Regions from separate parts of the Planosporangium spinosum genome, predicted to be linked through region 1. Evidence: predicted binding sites of a transcription regulator. Region 1 holds the regulator's gene; the other holds the start of a gene.
The links. Region 1 encodes HrcA, which represses chaperone genes, less so after heat shock. Its sites were predicted from a motif close to GGTTNGCACNCTCNNNNNGAGNGTGCNAACC; they were not measured.
Positions count from the first base shown of each region.

Region 1 (4,188 bases):
ACAACCTGCTGTACTGGACCGGCGGGGACTGGTGGGGGCTCGGGCCGGGCGCGCACAGCCACGTCGGCGGGGTGCGGTGGTGGAACGTCAAGCATCCGGCGGCGTACGCTGCGCGGCTGGCGGCGGGGGAGTCCCCGGCGCAGGCTCGGGAGCTGCTGACGCCCGGCGAGCGCCACACCGAGGACGTGATGCTGCGGCTGCGGCTGTCGTCGGGGCTGCCGCTGGACACGCTCGACGATGCCGGGCGGGCGGCGGCGCACCGGGCCGCCGGCGCCGGACTGCTGGACGCGGCGGTGTTCGGCGCAGGCGGGGCGGTGCTCACCCTGCGCGGGCGGCTGCTGGCCGACGCGGTGGTCCGCGACCTGTTGCCGTGACGCGCGCCCGTGGTCGGCAGCACGCGCCCATGGTCGGCGGCGCGTGCCCATGATCGTCACAACGTCCGGCACGTTGTGACGATCATGGGACGTCGAGCCGGCCTGGCTCCCTGCCCGGCTACTTTATGAAGCCGGCCGACATCGGGTAGCGGTAGAGCTCGCCCTCGTTGGCCTTGACCCCGGCGATGACGCCGAAGATGACCCCGATCGCCATCACGGCCAGGGTGGGCAGGAACAACAGGAAGCACCCGATGATCCAGGCGACGAAGCCGAGGATCGACCACAGGATCTGGAAGTTCAGCGCCGCCACGGCGTGCGCCCGTACCGCGGGGGACTGCTGCCCCTTCGCCAGGTAGGCGATCAGCGGGGCGACGAAGCCCAGGAGGCCGCCGCTGACGAACATGCCGGCCGCGCCGCCGAAGTGCGCCACCAGCGCCCAGGTTTTGTCGTCGTTGCTGGCGTACCCCGGCGGGGGGACGCCCGGGCCGGGCTGGTAGCCACCGGCCGGAGGGGGCGCGTACCCGCCGGGCGGCGGGGGCGGGTACCCGCCGGGCGGCGGCGGGGGCGCGTACCCGCCTGACGGTGGCGGCGGGTATGAGGGAGCGGTCGCCTCGCCCGGGGTGGAGGCCGACGGTGGTTGCGGGGCGGTGGGGTCCGGCGGGATGCCGGTGCCCTCGCCCGGAGGGCGGGGTGGTTCTGTCATGTGCGCCACCGTAGAACCATCGATCAATTCGCGGTAGCGACCTGGTGCGACATGTTCGAGACAACCAGACCTGTTTCGGCGTCCGGTCGGTCAGGGGAAGACACCCCGGGAGAGCCGGCCGGTGGGCCGGCACCCCAGCGGGCGAAGAAAGTACGTTATTCATGCGCGAAACGGACAAAAGAAGCATCGCATCGGTCTGGCCTGCGGCGCTAGACTGGCACTCACTTATCTGGAGTGCCAGCCGGCCCGTCGGGGACGGCGACGAGCCCGACGGGAGGTGCGGCCATGGCCCTCGACGATCGTAAGTTGGAAGTGCTGCGCGCCATCGTCGAGGACTACGTCGCGACCCAGGAGCCGGTCGGCAGCAAGGCGCTCGTCAAGCGGCACAACCTGAGGGTCTCGCCCGCGACCGTGCGCAACGACATGGCCGTGCTCGAGGAGGAGGGGTACATCCGGCAGCCGCACACGAGCGCCGGCCGGGTGCCCACCGACCGCGGGTACCGGCTGTTCGTCGACCGGCTCAGCCGGGTCAAGCCGCTGTCTCCGGCGGAGCGCCGCGCGATCGAACGGTTCCTGCTCGGCGCGGTCGACCTCGACGACGTCGTGCACCGCACCGTGCGGCTGTTGGCCCAGCTCACCCGCCAGGTCGCGATCGTGCAGTACCCGAGCCTGTCGCGGTCGAAGGTGCGCCACCTCGAACTGGTCCCGCTGTCCACCACCCGACTGATGCTGGTGATGATCGCCGATACCGGTCGCGTCGATCAGCGCCTCGTGGAGCTGCCCGGCACGCTGCCCGCCGACGACGTGGCCCACCTGCGCCGCCTGATCAACGAAAAGCTGGCCGGCAGCGCGCTCACCGAGACCCCGCCGCTGGTCGAGGCGCTGCTGGACGAGGTGTCGCCGGCGCTGCGGCCGGCGATGACCGCCCTGTCCACCGTGCTGCTGGAGACGCTCGTGGAGCGCAAGGAGGAGCGCATCGCGCTCGCCGGCACCGCCAACCTGGCGCGCGGCCTGCTGGACTTCCAGGGCGCCCTGCGGCCGATCCTCGAGGCGCTCGAGGAAGAAGTGGTGCTCCTCAAGCTGTTCGGTGAGGTGGAGCCGAGCGGGACGCGCGTGCTGATCGGCGACGAGAACGAGATCGAGGACCTGCGGACCACCTCGGTGGTCAGCACCGGGTACGGACCGGGCACCATTGTCGTGGGCGGCATGGGTGTGCTCGGGCCGACCCGCATGGACTACCCCGGGACCATCGCCACCGTACGTGCCGTGGCACGCTACGTCGGCGATCTGCTCGCATAGAGCTGACACTGCAGTGACACACAGCTGATACGGCTGACCAACAGGCGCATAGAGCGAGGGCAGAAGGACGCACGTGGCCAACAAGGACTACTACGGGATCCTGGGGGTACGTCGGGACGCCTCCGCGGACGAGATAAAGCGGGCCTACCGGAAGCTGGCCCGCGAGTATCACCCTGACGTCAACCCGGACCCGGTGGCGCAGGAGAAGTTCAAGGAGATCAACGCCGCGTACGAGGTCCTGTCCGACCCGGCGAAGCGCGAGATGGTCGACCTCGGCGGCGACCCGCTCGCCCCCGGTGGTGGCGGACCCGGCCCCGGCGCGGGCGGGCCGTTCGTGGGCTTCCAGGACATCATGGACGCCTTCTTCGGTACCTCCGCGGCCCGCGGCCCGCGACCCCGGGTGCGGCCCGGCGCCGACGCGATCCTCCGGCTCGAACTCGACCTCAACGAGACCGCGTTCGGCGTGGAGACGCCGATCACCGTCGACACCGCCGTGCTCTGCACCACCTGCTCCGGCGCGGGTACGGCGGCCGGCACCCACCCTGCCACCTGTGACGTCTGCGGCGGCCGGGGCGAGGTGCAGTCGGTGCAGCGCACGTTCCTCGGGCAGGTCGTCTCGGCCCGCCCCTGCGCCGCCTGCCAGGGGTACGGCACGGTCATTCCGCACCCGTGCCAGACCTGCGGCGGCGACGGTCGGGTACGCACCCGGCGCACGCTGACGGTCAAGATCCCGGCCGGGGTCGAGGACGGCATGCGCATCCGGCTGGCCCAGCAGGGCGAGGTCGGCCCCGGTGGCGGCCCGCCCGGCGACCTGTACGTGGAGATCCACGAGCGCACGCACGACGTGTACTCGCGCAAGGGCGACGACCTGCACTGCCGGGTCACCGTGCCGATGACGGCCGCCGCCCTCGGCACCCGGCTGACCATCAAGACGCTCGACGGCGAGGAGAACGTCGACGTCCGGGCCGGCACCCAGCCCGGCGCGACGATGCGCATCCGGGGCAAGGGCGTGCCGCACCTGCGCGGCACCGGCCGGGGGGACCTGTTCGTGCACCTCGACGTGCGTACCCCGACCAAGCTCGACCCGGAGCAGGAGCGGCTGCTGCGCGAGTTCGCCCGCTCCCGGGGCGAGGAGGTCGCCGAACTGTCCAAGCAGGGTGGCTTCTTCTCGCGGATGCGGGACGCGTTCAACGGCCACGCGTGACCTTGTTGACAGCCTTGATCATCACAACGTCCGGGAAGCCGTGGTCGCCCACCACTCGGGGGACCACGGTTTCCCGGACGTTGCGTCGATCACGCGCCGATGAGTTGCGTCGATCATGAGTTTGCCGCTGTTTCTCGTCGACGCCCTGCCCGACGGCGACGAGTTCCACCTCGACGGGCCGGAGGGGCACCACGCCGCCACCGTCCAGCGCCTGCGCGTGGGCGAGCACCTGCTGCTCGGCGACGGCCAGGGCGGTACGGCCACCGGCGTGGTCACCGCCGTCGGCCGGGGCACCCTGGACGTGGCGGTCACCGGCCGTACCCGGGTCGCGGCGCCGACCCCGCGACTCGTCGTCGTCCAGGGCATCGCCAAGGGCGACCGGGGCGAACTGGCGGTCCAGGCGATGACCGAGGTCGGCGTGGACGAGATCGTTCCGTGGGCCGCGGCCCGGTCGGTCGCGCGGTGGAAGGACGACCGGCCGCTCCAGCGCTGGCGGGCCACCGCGCGGGAAGCGGCCAAGCAGGCGCGCCGGCCGTGGCTTCCGGTGGTGGCGGACGCCACGACCACCGCGAACCTGACCCGGCGGCCGGGGCCGCTGCTGGTACTCC
Region 1 covers NZ_JBLYUB010000017.1:129,478-133,665, forward strand. The annotation lists gene hemW (radical SAM family heme chaperone HemW) at 1-374, shown strand, start outside; gene ACNTMW_RS22270 (DUF4870 domain-containing protein) at 493-1,077, opposite strand; gene hrcA (heat-inducible transcriptional repressor HrcA) at 1,363-2,376, shown strand; gene dnaJ (molecular chaperone DnaJ) at 2,450-3,580, shown strand; gene ACNTMW_RS22285 (16S rRNA (uracil(1498)-N(3))-methyltransferase) at 3,696-4,188, shown strand, end outside.

Region 2 (4,188 bases), on a different contig from region 1:
CGTCTGGCACGTTGCGGGGATGGTCGCAGAGCGCCCGGGCCGACGAGTGCGAGAAGAAGGCGGGCGCGACCGAGGTGTCGAGCGCGGCGTGCATCGTGCTCGGCGCCACGTGCGACAGGTCGACGAGCATGCCGAGGCGGTTCATCTCCCGTACCACCTCGTGGCCGAACGGCGACAGCCCGCCGACGGCCGGCTCGTCGGTGGCGCTGTCCGCCCACGGGGTGTTCCGTGAGTGCGTGAGGGTCAGGTACCGCACGCCCAGCTCGTACAGCATCCGCAGGGTGCCGAGCGAGCAGTTGATGGCGTGGCCGCCCTCGGCTCCCAGCAGCGAGGCGATCCGCCCGGCGGCCCGGGCCCGCTCGACCTCGTCCGCGCTCGTCGCGAACGCCAGGTGCTCGGGGTACCGGGCGACGAGCCGCCGCGCGGCGTCGATCTGTTCGAGGGCCTCGGAGACGGCCGCCTGCCCGTCGGGCCGGCAGGCGGCGTAGACCGACCAGTACTGGGCGCCGACCCCGCCGGCACGCAACCGGGGCAGGTCGGTGTGCAGGCCGGATGCCGACTGGTCGGCCGCGACGTCCAGGGCGTCGAAGTCGTAACGTACCCGCAGGCGCAACTCCCAGGTGAGGTCGTTGTGCCCGTCGAAGATCGGTTCGCTCATCGTCGGGTACGTTACCGGCCCCTGTGGGTATCACCACCATATGACCGAACCGCGTGATCCGAGTCCGCAGCGGGCGACCGGCGTATCGGGGGTGGCCGGCAGCCGCCGGGACGCCGGCGAGCCGACCGGCTCCAGCGTGCCGGAGATCGACCTGCCCGAGCCGTCGACCGAGCGGGGCGGCCGGAAGGAACCGACGTCGTCCTCGCTGAGCGAGATGGTGACCGAGACCGGTCAGCCGGAGCCCCCGGTTGAGGTCGAACCGGTGACCAACAGCGGGCTCACCGACCCCTACAGCCCCACCGGAACGGCCGGCTCCACCGGCTCCCGGTGAGCCCCGTTCCACGGGCGGTGGAAGGCGCGGTGGACGGGCCCGGCGAGCGGGCACGTGAGCGCATACGAAAAGGGCGGGCCCGGCCGGCCCGCCCTTTCCTGAGTTTCAGACTTCTCAGAAGTCCATGTCGCCGCCGCCGGGCGCGCCCGCCGGGGCCTTCTCCTTCTCCGGCTTGTCCGCGACCACGGCCTCGGTGGTCAGGAACAGGGCCGCGATCGACGCCGCGTTCTGCAGCGCCGAGCGCGTCACCTTGGCCGGGTCGATGATGCCGGTGGCCAGCATGTCGACGTACTCGCCGGTCGCCGCGTCAAGGCCGTGCCCGACCGACAGGTTGCGCACCTTGTCGACCACGACGCCGCCCTCGAGGCCGGCGTTCGCGGCGATCTGGCGCAGCGGAGCGTCCAGCGCGACGCGCACGATGTTGGCACCGGTCGCCTCGTCGGCGTTCAGGTCCAGCTTGTCGAACGCGGTCTTGCCGGCCTGCACCAGCGCGACGCCACCACCGGGGACGATGCCCTCCTCGACGGCCGCCTTCGCGTTGCGCACGGCGTCCTCGATGCGGTGCTTGCGCTCCTTGAGCTCGACCTCGGTGGCCGCACCGACCTTGATCACCGCAACGCCACCGGCCAGCTTGGCCAGGCGCTCCTGCAGCTTCTCGCGGTCGTAGTCGGAGTCGCTCTTCTCGATCTCGGCGCGGATCTGGTTGACCCGACCCTGGATCTGGTCGGGGTCGCCGGCGCCGTCGACGATCGTGGTCTCGTCCTTGGTGACGACGACCTTGCGGGCGCGGCCCAGCATGTCGAGCGTGGTGCCCTCCAGCTTCAGGCCGAGCTCCTCGCTGACGACCTGACCGCCGGTCAGGACGGCGATGTCGGTCAGCATGGCCTTGCGGCGGTCGCCGAAGCCCGGAGCCTTGACGGCGACGGACTTGAACGTGCCGCGCACCTTGTTGACGACCAGGGTGGCCAGCGCCTCGCCCTCGACGTCCTCGGCGATGATCGCCAGCGGCTTGCCCGACTGCATGACCTTCTCGAGGATCGGCAGCAGGTCCTTCACCGCGGAGATCTTGCTGTTGACGATGAGGATGTACGGGTCGTCGAGGACGGCCTCCATCCGCTCCGCGTCGGTCCAGAAGTACGGCGAGATGTAGCCCTTGTCGAAGCGCATGCCCTCGGTGAGCTCAAGCTCCAGGCCGAAGGTGTTGCTCTCCTCGACGGTGATGACGCCTTCCTTGCCGACCTTGTCCATCGCCTCGGCGATGATCTCGCCGACGGTCGGGTCGCCGGCGGAGATGGAGGCCGTGGAAGCGATCTGCTCCTTGGTCTCGACATCCTTGGCGATCTTGGCGAGCTCTTCGGCAACGGCGGCGACGGCGGTCTCGATGCCCCGCTTGAGGGCCATCGGGTTCGCGCCGGCCGCGACGTTGCGCAGGCCCTCCCGGACCAGCGCCTGGGCCAGGACGGTCGCCGTCGTCGTGCCGTCACCGGCAACGTCGTCGGTCTTCTTGGCGACCTCCTTGACCAGCTCAGCGCCGATCTTCTCGTACGGGTCCTCGAGCTCGATCTCCTTGGCGATGGACACGCCATCGTTGGTGATCGTGGGGGCGCCCCACTTCTTCTCGAGGACGACGTTGCGGCCCTTCGGGCCCAGCGTCACCTTCACGGCGTCGGCGAGGATGTTCATGCCCCGCTCGAGGCCCCGGCGCGCCTCTTCCTCGAACGCAATTGTCTTGGCCATTCGGCGTTGTCCTCCTGGACACAGTCACGGTCCGCGCCGGCGTCAACCAGCCACGCACCGCTGCGTACGCACCTTCGGCGGTCCCCCAGCGGGCGCTGAGAAACCCTCGTAGGCCGGACCGGATAGCCCGCGACGACCGGCCCCCTGCCATGCCCGGCCCGCTCGGCGTACTCCGCCGGACGGCCCGGCCATGGCCGGTGACCCCACCGACCCCGACCTTTTGGCACTCGACACTTCCGAGTGCCAGTGACTTGTTTAGCACTCTCCACCCGAGAGTGCAAGCAAACGGTCGGTGGCCGACCCCCTCCCGGCACGCCGGCGATCGCCCCCGCCGTCGCCGCCGGATACCCGACGCCTCCCCATGCCGCCGTACCGCCGGAAGCCGGCCCGTGCCGGAGCCACCGGACGTCGGAGCGGGGCCGCGCCGGAGCCACCGGACGCCGGGCCGGGCCGCGCCGGAACCACCGGACGCCAGGCCGGGCCGCGCCGGTGACGAGCCGGGAGTACCGGCCCGCCGTCGCCCCCTTCCCCACCACGGCCACTTCCCACCTGTCCACACCCAAAAGTTCGGCGACGTTTCGACACCACCCCGGCGCGAGGACCACAACCCGGAACACGGCCGCGACCCGGTAAACGACCACGACCGTACAAACGACCACGACCGTACAAACGGCCACGACCGCACAAACGACCACAACACCATGAAAGACGGACCAATACCGCGAGGACCGCTGTACCGACAACGGGCCCCGTACCGGCACGGGATCACCACCGACGCCGGCGTCAGCCGAGGACTGCGGCGACGGCGACGGCGATCAGGAAACAACACGGAGTGGCGCGGCGGGAGAGAAAAAGAAGGACACCGCTCCCCGACCGGAGAACGGTGTCCTGAAAGTGGTGCGAGCTTGGAGTAGTCAGGCGATACGGACGTTCTCCGCCTGCGGGCCCTTGCTGCCCTGCGCGATCTCGAACTCGACGCGCTGACCGTCCTCCAGCGACTTGTAGCCGTCCATCTGAATCGCTGAGAAGTGGACGAAGACGTCCTGCCCTCCGTCGACGGCAATGAAGCCGTAGCCCTTCTCGCTGTTGAACCACTTGACGGTGCCCTGTGCCACGGTGCACTTCCTCACTTCGGTGGTGCTGGGTCTTGCCAACCCACGACGCCGCGGTCGCGACGCCGGAGTCGCCGGTGTCTCGACGTGCCCCCTGTGGACACCGACGACGAACGACGACCGACCACGCACGCTACACGAGGTCGGCCAACCCCGTACAGCCCCAAATCGGACATCCGGATTAAGCTCGAGATTCGCGATCGTCATGCCGGATTGGCGTTAGAGAACGGGGTTCTCGGGTAGTCCTAACGCGGCCATTCCATAGATGTATGCCTATGACTGATTCCGTAGATGCCGTCACACGTGCCGCCGTGACTGCACAATCCGGAAACGGCTGGCCACGTACGCGC
Region 2 covers NZ_JBLYUB010000034.1:21,145-25,332, reverse strand. The annotation lists gene ACNTMW_RS30320 (dipeptidase) at 1-658, opposite strand, end outside; gene ACNTMW_RS30315 (hypothetical protein) at 699-989, shown strand; gene groL (chaperonin GroEL) at 1,104-2,726, opposite strand; gene ACNTMW_RS30305 (cold-shock protein) at 3,641-3,841, opposite strand; gene paaN (phenylacetic acid degradation protein PaaN) at 4,136-4,188, opposite strand, start outside.
Region 2: the regulator HrcA is predicted to act here: its motif matches at 2,980-3,010, upstream of groL (chaperonin GroEL).